Regions from separate parts of the Anaerospora sp. genome, predicted to be linked through region 1. Evidence: riboswitches for the same ligand, from Rfam matches in the RefSeq annotation. Region 1 holds a riboswitch; each other region holds the start of a gene.
The links. A riboswitch is a leader RNA that binds a small molecule or an ion and turns the genes downstream of it on or off. The one in region 1 is predicted to bind cyclic di-AMP.
Positions count from the first base shown of each region.

Region 2: it holds a riboswitch for cyclic di-AMP, as region 1 does, so the genes downstream of both, RTR76_RS20495 (peptidoglycan-binding protein) here and RTR76_RS10890 (NlpC/P60 family protein) in region 1, are expected to answer to the same signal.
Region 3: it holds a riboswitch for cyclic di-AMP, as region 1 does, so the genes downstream of both, RTR76_RS05035 (3D domain-containing protein) here and RTR76_RS10890 (NlpC/P60 family protein) in region 1, are expected to answer to the same signal.

Region 1 covers NZ_DALZUO010000011.1:60,917-65,199, forward strand. Annotated here, with positions in the region: gene RTR76_RS10885 (ABC transporter ATP-binding protein) at 1-843, opposite strand, end outside; gene RTR76_RS10890 (NlpC/P60 family protein) at 917-1,579, opposite strand; cyclic di-AMP (ydaO/yuaA leader) riboswitch at 1,585-1,714, opposite strand; gene RTR76_RS10895 (glycosyltransferase family 2 protein) at 1,781-2,737, opposite strand; gene aroH (chorismate mutase) at 2,905-3,264, opposite strand; gene RTR76_RS10905 (hypothetical protein) at 3,336-3,641, opposite strand; gene RTR76_RS10910 (HyaD/HybD family hydrogenase maturation endopeptidase) at 3,721-4,215, opposite strand; gene nrfD (NrfD/PsrC family molybdoenzyme membrane anchor subunit) at 4,253-4,283, opposite strand, start outside.
Region 2 covers NZ_DALZUO010000046.1:11,387-15,669, forward strand. Annotated here, with positions in the region: gene RTR76_RS20480 (YibE/F family protein) at 1-171, shown strand, start outside; gene RTR76_RS20485 (DHHA1 domain-containing protein) at 163-1,371, opposite strand; gene RTR76_RS20490 (L,D-transpeptidase family protein) at 1,480-2,199, shown strand; cyclic di-AMP (ydaO/yuaA leader) riboswitch at 2,236-2,379, shown strand; gene RTR76_RS20495 (peptidoglycan-binding protein) at 2,428-3,018, shown strand; gene RTR76_RS20500 (PaaI family thioesterase) at 3,170-3,598, shown strand; gene RTR76_RS20505 (alpha/beta hydrolase) at 3,603-4,283, shown strand, end outside.
Region 3 covers NZ_DALZUO010000004.1:41,794-46,076, reverse strand. Annotated here, with positions in the region: gene RTR76_RS05045 (4Fe-4S dicluster domain-containing protein) at 1-138, opposite strand, end outside; gene RTR76_RS05040 (FAD-dependent oxidoreductase) at 135-1,508, opposite strand; cyclic di-AMP (ydaO/yuaA leader) riboswitch at 1,648-1,779, shown strand; gene RTR76_RS05035 (3D domain-containing protein) at 1,786-2,184, shown strand; gene RTR76_RS05030 (amidohydrolase) at 2,201-3,349, opposite strand; gene RTR76_RS05025 (chemotaxis protein) at 3,439-4,283, opposite strand, start outside.

The DNA of each region.
Region 1 (4,283 bases):
AATGTAAACAAGAAAAGCAAACATGCCACCAATTGTTAAATCACCGGTAATGACTTCGCGGCCACCATACCAGATAATTAAAGTCAAGCCAATGGCAGCAAGGAATTCCACCAAAGGTATTAAAAATGCATTAAGACGCTGTACTTGCAGTAAATCCTCTGCCGCACGTTTAATATTAGCCCTGAATTTTTGGTATTCGTAATTTTCTCTGGTATAGCTTTGAATAACCGTAACAGATGTAAGATATTCTTCTAAGCTCTCTGTTACTCTTGCCAGGGCTTCTTCCACAAGTTCACCAAGTGATGCAATCTTCTTATTAAAAAAGCCGATTGCCCCAATAATGAATGGTACCGTAGCAAAGGTAACCAGCGCCAATTCCCAGTCAAAATAAATCATAATAGCCATAATAGCAGTTAAATTTAACGACTCTACCAGCATATCGGGTACACCAAAAGAAAAAGCCTGCTGTAATAACCATAAGTCGTTCGTAAATAAGGAAATCGTCTCACCGGTAGAGGTATTAACAAAAAAGGCAAAATCCTGATGTTGCAGCTTGGCAAACATATCTTGTCTCAGTCTGGCAACCATTTGATTTCCGGCCTTGGCAATAGTATAACCATATATGTAAGTAAAAGCGCCCCTTACAAGATAAAGACCCACAATGGCTCCAATGATTAGATGCAGCGAGGCCAGGTCTTGAGCGACTAGGGCACCATCAATGAGATATTTAATGACAACAGGCGCAGCCAGGCCAGCCAAACTCGCAATGATAAAGCAGCAAATTGCAGTTGTCACCATTGGCCAATAAGGACATATAAAGCTGTTCCAATATAGTTTGAGCATGATGGCCTCCGGTAAAACTAAGTAAAATAGGCAATAAAAAATGGGAAGGCCGGTTACGCCTTCCCTAAATTTGCTATAACACCCGGCGGGCTCCGATATACCGGGCACCCCAGTAACTGCTTTCCATGCGGTCAATAGCAATACCGCGGCTGGATGTAGCACTGATAAATTGCCCGTTGCCGAGATAAATTCCGCTGTGCGAAGCACCCGGCGCATATGTAGAGAAGAATACTAAATCCCCCGGCTGCAAGCGGTTATACGATACCGACTGTCCGACATCATACTGCTCATCGGCTGCACGTGGCAATTGTATTCCATAATTCGCAAATACAAAGCGCGTAAACCCGGAGCAATCGAATCCATTCGGCGTAGTACCGCCAAAAACATACGGGACGCCCACATACCGATTAGCGGTTTGAATAAGGCGCCTGACTGTGGTTGTCGAAGAGTCGCGGCTTACTGGGATTTCGCGGCCCATAAGCAACCGAAAAGTTTGAGCTCCGACTACACCGTCATCAGTCAAGCCATGATCTCTCTGAAAGGCTTGAACGGCAATAGTCGTCTGTTCTCCAAAGTCGCCATCAACGCCTACTTGATAACCAAGCGAGCTCAATTTCGACTGTATCATGGAGATGTCTTGTCCTTCATCACCCTGCATAAAAGCAGAAGCTGAGGCAAGCGATGCTACACTAAAGAGCATCAAAAAGCAAAGCGTTGTTCTGAGAAACTTATGCAACTGTCTGTGCTCCTCTCGACAGCCTCCGAGGTTAGCTGACGGGTTAGGGTTGTAGGCCCCCTACCTGCACGAAAGCAAGTTTCACCCCTTTGATTGGTTCCCCCGTACCTGAGCTGGATTCGGCTTTTCTCTGCTCATCTTTTATCCATTCGTCATCAAGTTGCAAATTCCTGCCACTTAAGACAAGGATTCTGACAGAAACTAGGAGAGATCCTCCTTTTTTTTCGACCTTCCCGGTTGCGCCTCATCAACGCGCAGCCAGTACAGCGGCCGCTGTTTAACTTCTTCAAAAATGCGGCCCACATATTCACCAATAACACCCAATCCGGCCAGTTGTAATCCACCAAGCATTAAAATGCTGGCTGTAATCGTTGCCCAGCCTGGTGCAGCCTGCTGCGTAAACACCTTAATATACAGCACATGTAAAGCAAGAATAAAGCTTCCCAGTGCGCATAACACGCCAATGTAAAAAGCAATGCGCAAGGGCAGCTTCGAATAAGCGGTAATCCCATCCAACGCAAAATGCAGCATTCCCTTTAGCGAAAATTTTGTTGTTCCTGCATAACGAGGAGGAGCAGTAAATTCAATCAATATTTGCTTATAGCCTATAGCGCTGATCATGCCGCGTATAAAACGCGCCCGTTCACGAAAGCGACGAAAGCTTGTAACTACAGTTTTATCTAACAGTCTAAAATCCGAACCGCCTTCATTGATATGCACATTAGACACACTATTAATTAATTTATAGTATAGGCGGGAGGTGAGCTTTTTAAACCAGGAGACACCCTCCGTACTTGTCCGGATAGTCTGTACAACCTCATACCCTTCTTCCCATTGCTTAATCAGTAAGGGCAGCATAGATGGCGGATGCTGCATATCGCCATCCATTGTGATTACAGCATCACCATCTGCATGGTCTAAGCCACAGGTAAGGGCAATTTGGTGTCCAAAATTGCGGGCTAGCACTAAAGCCCTTACCCGGTTATCACAATTGGCCAAACGATCAAGAATCAACGGGGTTGCATCTCTCGACCCGTCATCAACAAATATGATTTCAAAGGTATAAGCTAAATCTTGCATATTCTTAACAACTTCTCTATAAAAGTTGTCAATATTGTCTTCTTCATTAAAAACCGGCACAACAATTGAAATCAACATTACTTACAGCTCCTTTCATGCTTATTCGCATTGCATGGTTCAGCCATAGTTCACTAGCAATAAGCATGAATATGACATTTATATTATATGGAAAAACAGGCAGCAAATGCCTCATAAAAAACGGCTCAAGCGTAAGCCTATGCCCACACTCCAGCCGGTTTTTCTGCCTATTTTACCAGATCGGGACGCAATACCTGAGCACCATGAAGATAAATATGATGAATATCCGTTTGGGGCTTATTCGTATTTAACAAAATCAAGACACGTATGCACATTACCGGGCCATTATCGGCGTCCATCTCCTGAGCACCGAATAACGGAACCTCACTCCAGCCAATTTCCCTGGCTGCAGCAGCCGGGAAAGCAGCCGTAATATCAGGAGTGGCACTAAATATAGCAGCACCAATATCTTCTAGCTGTATATTATTTTCTTCCACCAACTTAGTTAATAGCTCAGAGGTTCTCTTTACAATGCTGGAACGTTCATTATTTTCAACCGTAGTAGCTCCCCGTATTCCTCGCAGCAAGTTAACACCTTCTCTTATTGGAATATGTTAGTATTCGCCGCTCAGTAAAATAAATCCTACCAGACTATGCACTATAGTTTATTACAGCGGCAGGAATCGCAGGTATGGCACTTCCACCAGCCACAAACAGGGCAAACTTTATTTTTTTCATTTAGTTCTACGTATTTTCCTTCTTCAAGGTCTTTCCAGCAAAAGACGCTGCCATGTGCTTTATATAGAGTAACCGACTGAGCATCAATCCATAGTTGTTGTCCAAAAACAGTAATTAAAAGCTCATTATGCCGTGTCTTTTCATTGAAGCGGCATTGCTCTACAGGAAACTGTTCAACTTGTTTCGCAAACGAAATTCTGGTATATAAATTCCGTATATTCATCATCCCCACCTCCGTTAAAAGCTATGAGTGCAACTGGAAATTTATGAAAAAACAAATCACTGCTAAGCAGTGATTTGTTTTTTTAAGCTTCTTCCTTTTGTACTGCCGCTACTTGCCACTCGGCCAGTTGGGCAATAATTTTATTTTCAATCGTTGCAAGCTGCTCTGCTATCAGAGGTGTCAGCTCTAAACCTAATTCTAACGATTGAGGCTGTACCCCTAAAACAACAATATTCTCTATTGGCTTTTCGAGAACGTCCAGAACCGCTAGTACATCCTGTATTCCCAGTTCGTGCATAGAAACCTTATCTTTAAAGTAGGCTTTTACCTGATCATTTCTAAAATCATACTGCGTACCCGGTACTTGATTACCGGAAATAGCGTCAACTAGAATCAATTTCTCTGTTCCCGCTAGAAAACGCATTAATTCCATTCCAAGCGTACCGCCATCCAGGAGTTGTACATCACTGCTGAAGGTAAAGCGCTGACCTAGTCTTTCAATTACCCTGACGCCAAAGCCCTCATCTTGCAATAAAATATTGCCGATCCCTAATACGGTTATTTTTGCGTTTTGCATTTCGTACTCCCATGCCAGCTTAACATTTGCCTTTTATTCAAGAGCTCTGTGAAACATCACTATGCTCT
Region 2 (4,283 bases), on a different contig from region 1:
CTAATGCTTTTGATTGCTTCCCAGAAGCAGGTTTCCATGTTGAAGATTCTAAATTTAAATATGATTGTCACCGAATTTGCCAGAGCTTTAACCGGCAGCATCGGCTTAATCTGTGCGATTCCCTTAACGGCGATTATTACTGCATTCCTGCTGCGTAACCGTTCAGAGTAATTGAATAACTGCTTGTCTGGCCAGCTCTAAAGCATCTGCAGTATGTTTTACAGAAGAGCCTCCCCCTTGGGCAGATGAACCGTTACCGCCGCCTTTTCCCTCTATAAGAGGAAGGGCGGCTTTTAGTATTGGCCCCATATTTATATTCAGGTCAGGGGAGCAACTGAACACCAAATGAACCTTGCTGTTATCGTCAGCAACTCCTGCCAGCAGTGCAACTGTCGCAGGCGAAGAGACAAGCTGCTTGGCAAGTCCGGCTACATCAGCGGGAGATGAATTTAGTAACTGATATACAATGATTTTTATTCCCTTTTTCGGTTCTGTTTGCCGGTAGAGGTTGCCGGCAAGCTGCACGTTGAGCTCTTGTCTGGCGGCTGCCAGTTGCCGATTTGTTTCATCTGCTTTATTGAACAGCTTATCTAAAGTTGAGAGCAGTTGTGGTCCCGGTGCTGACAGGCGTCCGGAAAGTTCTTTTATTAATAGGTTCTTGTATTGATAATCAGCAAGAGCACGATAACCGCACACAAAATCAAGACGAATTGCATTGTTTTTTCTTTCCCAGCTGCGAATTTTAATCATGCCGATTTCACCTGTTGCTGCTACATGGGTTCCGCCACAGGGACAGCAATCGATTCCCTCTATTTCAATTAAGCGAATCGCAGCAAAATCTTTAGCAGGTTGTTTACGCAGCGGGTATTCATGCAGAGTGGCTTGCGTAGCCTGGTGAATGCGTACAGCCTTATTGCCATAAAGCATCTCATTCGATAATTGTTCTGCAGCATTCATCTGCTCGTCAGTAAAGCCAGGCAGGTCAAGATCAATCTGACTGGATTGCGCGCCCAGATGGAAGCCTACCGTAGCTGCTCCAAACAGCTCATGGCAGGTGGCTGATAAAATATGCTGTCCGCTATGCTGCTGCATGTGGTCAAAGCGCCGTGACCAGTCAATTGCAGCTTCTACTGCCCCGGCTTGCGGCAGGTCGGACATGACGTGAATGATATCGCTTCCTTCGCTGTAGACATCATTCACCGGGATACCATTTATCTGTCCCTTATCAGAAGGTTGTCCGCCTCCTTCAGGATAAAAGGCGGTATGCTCCAGCACGACGCCCACATTGCCGTTAGGCAGGGTGATCGTTTTTTTTATCCGGCTTTGAAACTGGCGAATATAGCTGTTATTTTGAAATAAAAGATCGGTCACAAGGATCGCCTCCAAGTTGTTAGCATAGCTTCATTATAGCTTATTCCGGAAATACATTCATCCTGGAATGCATATATATCTGTAACTAATAACGTAAGGGGGCAGGGTATGATTTATTTTCGGTCATTTCCGTGCAGCCGGCAGCGCCTTTACTATAGCATTACCGCTATCGTCTTATTGAGCTTAGTCTTTGGCATTATCGGCTTTGAATTTGCTGATGAACGGGAGTTTGTTATTCAGGATAATCCGGTGGTGGAAGGAGTACCAGGCAGCAATGTCAGTATCGCGATCAACTTAGCGAACCGGATGCTGGAAGTATATAGTGATGAAAAGCTCTTCAAAAAGTACCGGATTGCTGTCGGCAAGAGTGGAACACCTTCACCAATCGGTGAATGGCATGTGGTTTGGAAGGACTATAACTGGGGAACCGGATTTGGTACACGGTGGATGGGCCTGGACGTGCCCTGGGGAGTCTATGGCATTCATGGCACCAATAAACCCTGGTCTATTGGGCAGTTTGCCAGCCATGGCTGTATACGAATGCGCAATAAAGATGTTGAGGAATTGTTTGAATGGATTCCGGTGGGAACACCGGTGAAAATAGAAGGAAGAAACGTAAAGATACAGCGCGTATTGAAGTACCAGACAACAGGTGCTGATGTTGTTGTTTTGCAAATCAAACTGAAAGAAATGGGATATCTTCACGAACGTGCTGATGGTATCTATGGCAGGGCAACGGAGGAAGCTGTCCGCAAATACCAGCAGGACAAAGGCTTGGAAGTGACGGGAGTCGTCAACAAAGCTGTGGTAGAAACGTTAGGCGTATAGCCCCAGGTTTGACCAAAGAATTAAATTGTTGTAATATAGATTGTGGAGCCGAATCTACACAGTACGGGGGAACCACATAAATTTACAGGGGATAATTCGCGAAAATGCGAAGGGGCGTGTTCTCAATTCTCTCTTTTCCCTATCCCGACAGCTAACCCCGGAGGCTTAAAGACCGCTGAGAATGTATTCTGCTCAAAGCAGTATTCTCAACGGCACACCAAAAGAGAGGTGGACCAATTGAAAAAGATTCTATTCCTTACTGTCTTATTGTCAGTAATACTATTCACGAATGCGGCTGTCTTTGCTGCACCAGGGGATAAGTTACTCAAACAGGGTATGCGTGGCGATGAGATACAGGTGCTGCAAAAACTATTGACTGATGCTGGCGTTTACAGTGGCGATGTTGATGGTATCTTTGGTAATTCTACATACCAGGCGGTACAAGAATTTCAACGTATTCATGGGCTCTCAGTTGATGGAGTAGTTGGCAAGCAAACCTGGGGTTACTTAGAACGTGCTGGTGCCGAGCCTTCACGCTATAGTAGATCGCTTGTTGTAACGGCTTCTGCTTACTCGGCTTATGATACCGGTAATTCCAATCGTACCAGCCGCGGCAACCCTGTTCATAAAGGCATTGTGGCTGTTGATCCGAATACCATACCGCTTGGTACCAGATTATATATTCCAGGGTATGGTTATGCTGTTGCCGATGATGTTGGTGGTGCAATAAAAGGCAACCGGATTGATCTTGCTTTTGACAGTCATGGTCAGGCGATGGATTTTGGCGTTCAGCGTGTGACGGTGTATATTCTTGATTAAACAGGCGCATGCGCCTGTTTTTTATCTTACAGAAAATGTAGCTTTCTGATTGCGAAATAAGAATGACATAGGCTTCCACCTGCGTCCTATAGGACTTGGTGAAAGCCAAGTCTTTTCTAATCTTATCAGAAAGTGTAAGGAGAGAAGCATCATGAATAGCTCGGTAGAGTGGCTTCAACAACATTTAATGGAAATATATGATCGCAACCCCTATGTAAAATTGCTGGAAATGCAAATTGTCAGTATTGCAGAAGGCCATGTACAACTTACTATGCCGGTCAAAGCGGACAAGCATGCTAACTTGTATGGCGCAGCCCACGGCGGAGCGTTGGCGTCTCTGGCGGATACGGTAATGGGGGTAGCCTGTGCTTCTTGCGGTAAGCGAGTAGTTACCATTGAGATGAATATTAATTATATTAAAGGTGTATCTGCCGGTACGACCGTTTTAGCTGATGCTAAAGTCATTCATAATGGACGCCAAACTATTGTGGTAGAGGCAGATATTTGCGACAGCCAGGGTAAGCTGGCAGCAAAAAGCCGCGGAACGTTCTGTGTCATTGGCCGTTTTGAAAATGAGTAATCGCGTGCAGAATGTTACTATTGCAGCAAAAAACTCCGTTTTACAAGCCGTCATACACAGACCAGAGCAAGAATCAGGTAAAACACTGATCATCAGTCATGGTTTCCGCGGCTCAAAAGATGGCAGCGGCAAAGCTGTACTTTTGGCAGAACAGGCAGTGGCGGCGGGCTTTACTGTTGTACGCTATGATTTCACACCGGGGCAGACCTTGTCTGTTCAAGTGGAGGAATTAACAAGTGTGATCGCATTCTGCCGGCACCATCTCAGCAAAGAAATCATTTTGCTTGGACGCAGTATGGGGGGGAGTGCTTCCCTGGTATGTGCAGCAGCCGATCCTGCAATAAAGGGACTTGCCCTGTGGGCGACTCCTTCCAACTTAGTTGAAACTTTTCAACTTGCTCTTGGCAATGATTATGCTTCCTTAGAGAAGGGAAACATGCTCATTTTAAATGACAGCTACGGGAAATTAGAGCTGAAACCGGAATTTATCCGTGATTTTGCTACGTTTGATTTGCTGAGTGCAATGCAGTTATTGGTTAGTCGCACCATGCCTGTTCTCATTTTGCATGGTACCAAGGATGAGATTGTACCCATCCGGCAAGCAAAGCTGCTTTATGAAACCGCAGGACAGCCTAAAACGTTTGTCCAGATTGATGGTGGTGATCATCAGTTTAATCTGCATAGT
Region 3 (4,283 bases), on a different contig from region 1:
AACTTCGGTAGGACAAATTGTCAGGCAGGCTTTACTCTGACAATCCTTACAGATATTCTGATCCCCGATGATGACATGCTGCCACGAATCATCAGGCTCAAAATGAAGGGAGCTCATCTTAGTGTATAATGTATTCATTTTATTACCTTTAACACACGCCAGCTGTCTTTGAGCATTTTGCCTAAAGGCTGCATGCTGATTAGTTTTTGAAAGATAAACTTTCTTTTGGCAAGTTTGGGCATCGTATAAACCTTTGCGACCTGGAAAGCAGCTTCGTTCGCCATTCGAGTGTAAAGGTCAAATAAATAGGGAATATCCTGCTGCATTTTAGCTACGCCAGCATTTGCTTTCATATCTTGCATGACAAAGCTTTCGTTTAGCAGTGTACGGTATAGAGAAAGCTTTCGTTCTGAAAAGTCACGGACTATTTTAGCGGCAGTAGCAGCTTTAGCTGCAAAAAAACCCGACCACATTGCTAGATTAACTCCATGAACACCATTAACAAGAGCGGCAGCATCGCCAGTAATCATAATTCCCGGATGTACGAGGCTTGGAATACTAGTATAGCCGCCTTCCGGAATAAGCGCGCTGCCATACTCTTTTAATTTACCGTCTTTAAGTAAATGCTTAATATTGGGATGTTCTTTTAAGCGATTCAAAAGTTCATATGGCCGAGTACCCGACTGGGCAAAATCAGCTACGGACATGCCGACATTTAAGCTGATGCTGTCTTTGAAAGTATGAATAGACGCTGTTCCATTCATGCCGGCTGTTGGATAACCGTATAACCCGATTATGGCTCCTTCATTGGGTAATAAGTTGAATCGTTCTTCGATAATCTCAGCGGAAAGGGAGATGGTTTCTTTTACATAAAGAGACATATTAAGTGGTGATACGCGGTGAATAAGGCCGGATTTTTCGGCAAGCATGGAATTCGCGCCATCAGCTAACACGATGATATCGGCCAGATAATAATTAGGATGAGGTTCAGCTATTTTTACACCAATTGCCTGATTGTCTTTAAAAAGCACTTCAGATACATGGTGATTATTAAGCAGGATAGCTCCGGCATCTATCGCTTTTTGTGCCAACCATTGATATAAATGGATACGTTTTATCGTAAAGCGATTGTAGGGAGCCGCTGCTAACCGCTTGCTTTGATATCGGGTGCTTAGTACGGAATCCTCTGTCATCCACCAGAAGGACTGGTCAGTTACCATTCGTTCCCATTCAAGTTCATCCCAGAAATTAGGAAAAAGTTTATGAGTATGCTCTGCAATGATGCTTACTCCACCGCAGACTTTCGCACCGGGGTAGCACCCTCTCTCCAGGAGTAAAACCTTCAGTCCCTGCTGTGCCATAAAATAAGCGGCTGTGCTGCCTGCAGGTCCGGCTCCTGCGATAATGACATCAAATTTCCCGGCGGGAGCTTGATTTGTTGTTTGCGATTTTATACTGTCCGGATTAATTTTATAAGGTTTTTTAAAAGAAAACACTCTGTTTATCATGTTATTCACTTACCTTACGTTGCATAATAAGAAAAAAGTCCGTATACGGAAGGATGAGCACGATAATCAGCCAGGACAGGTAATTAGAGACGATCATGCAAATGACGGTGGGTTGTCAAACTTCCAGGTATGCTGTAGAATACGTGTTATGCCGAATTTCCCAGGAAAACGGGGGAACCATATTTGGGGTGAATCCGCAGAATTTCTGCGGTAGGGATATCCTCTTGTCCCGAACCCGTCAGCTAACCTCGTAGGCATATAGAGAGGAGAGACTATCATGAATAAACTTTTTATGACTTTAGGGTTACTTTTTTTCATAGGAGCGATCGCTCTTAGTTCAAAAGCGTCAGCCGAGGCTGCAGAACGTCAGTTTAAATCAGAGGCTATCGAGATGGTAGCAACTGCTTATGCCCCCGGTGCACATGATAATGGTAAATGGGGAGATTTGACGCACATGGGAACGAAAGTTCGTCCAGGCATTATTGCCGTCGATCCTAAGCTTATTCCCTTAGGTTCACGTGTATATATTGAATTTGCCGACGGACATGGTGCTTATGCTACCGCTGAGGATACAGGCGGAGCTATTAAAGGGAAGCGAATTGACATTGCTATGGCAACTGTAGACGAAGCGTATGAGTTCGGTATGCAAAAAGCAAAAGTATATATTGTAAAGTAAAGAGGAGCGTCCCAGGCTAAGCCTGGGGCTTTTTTCCTATTATTTGCCCATCGACAATGACGGTAGTAACATGTGTTGAAATAGCGAATGGATCACCATCAAAGATAACTAGATCCGCGTCTTTTTCAGCCTCTATACAGCCAACCCGGTTACTCACTCCAATAATTTGAGCAGCATGCAAGGTAATTGCTCGCAATGCCTCATCGCGGGGTAAGCCTGCTTTTACCGCTAAAGCAGCCTCTAAGCGTAAGCAATTAATCGGCAAGAATGGATGGTCGGTGATTAAAGCTATTTTTACCCCGGCTTCATGGAGCAGGGCCGGTGTGCGGTAGGTACGGTCCTTTAACTCGACTTTAACTCTGGCGGTGATGGAGGGACCGATAACGGCAGGAATAGAACGCTTGGCAATTTCCTCTGCAATTTTATGTCCCGCAGTTGCATGCTCCAGTGTAAGCAGCAGATTAAATTCATCAGCAATACGGATTGCCGTCATAATGTCGTCTGCCGCGTGCGCGTGAGCTCGAAGCGGTATTTCACGGTTCAGCACCTGTACAAGTGCCTCCATGCGCAGGTCACGTTCGCCTGTCCCTGAAGCGATCTTATTTGCATAATTTTGAGCAGCGACCAACTGTTCCCGGATCATGCCTGCAATTGTCATGCGTGTTGAGGGAGGACGGTCCTTTGCCATGTATATTTGGATCGGATTTTCGCCAAAAGCAATTTTCATCCCTGCTGGCTGGCGAAGGATCATGTGATCAATTACGGTACCGTGTGTTTTAATCGCAACGCTTTGTCCGCCAATCACGTTTTCGCTTCCAGGAGTAACAATAATAGTCGTCACTCCACCGCATAATGCGTCAGATAAGCCTTGATCTTCGGGATTGATGGCATCTATGGCCCGCAAATGTGGACAGAGCGGGGAGTTTACTTCATTTTTGTCTACGTGAGCCTGTCCTACACCTTCTTCGGCAATACCGAGATGGGTGTGACAGTCGATTAACCCGGGAGTAATTTCTTTGCCTGCAGCCGATATAACGGTTGCATTGGCAGGAATGGCAATATGTTGGCCAACGGCAATAATTTTTTTCTTATCAATTAAGATTACGGCCCCTTCAATAGTTCCGTTTGAAACAGTATGAACAACACCACCAGTTATTGCAAGCATAAATACCTCCAACGACAGTATATGCTTAGTTTAAACAGTTGGACAAAATAAAATCAGGACTAAACAAATTATGTTTAGTCCTGACAATTTTAGAGAATTTTTTGGTCAATTAAATCAATCAACTGAGTAATTTCCGGTTTTGTAACCTGAGCAGCAGCTCCGAGTGCTTCGCCCTTACGGCGCATTTCTTCATTGATAAGAGAAGAGAAGATAATGACCGGAAGTGCACGCAGGTTTTCATGATCTTTGATGCGCTTAAGTAAATGATGACCATCCATCTGAGGCATCTCAATATCAGTAATGATTAAATTCAGCTTTTCTTGCATCGGAGTTCGGTCTGATGCCATGTTTTCTAAAGTATCCCAAGCAATTTGACCGTTCTCAGTACTAATAACATTGTTGTAACCAGCTACATGAAGCGTACTAAGCAACAGGTCACGCAGCATTTTTGAATCTTCAGCGATCAGGATAGTCTTCGTTTTACGAGTTTCCACTACACCTACATTAGCAGAAGGGATGGTAGTTAATTTGCGATTTATTTCCGGATTAATATCAGCCACAATTTTTTCGAAGTCCAGGAGAACAACCATTTTTGCTGCCATTTTTACTATTCCAACAACCATATCGGAGTTGGTAATGTTGGGAGGAGCCTCCATCTCGGTCCAGGATATACGGTGAATGCGGGAGACCTCATCAACCAGGAAGCCTACGAAGTAGTTATTGAGTTCACTGACAATGATTTTGTGTGAGGTGGCAGTGTGTTCACTGCCAAGGCATCTTGCCAGATTGACCAAAGGCATTACCTTGCCACGCAGAGTAAAAACTCCTTCAACATAGGGGTGGGTATTGGGCATCTTTGTAATTTCAAGAGGATTAATAACTTCACGGACCTTGGCAACATTTATGCCATAAGTAACAGAACCTACCGCAAATT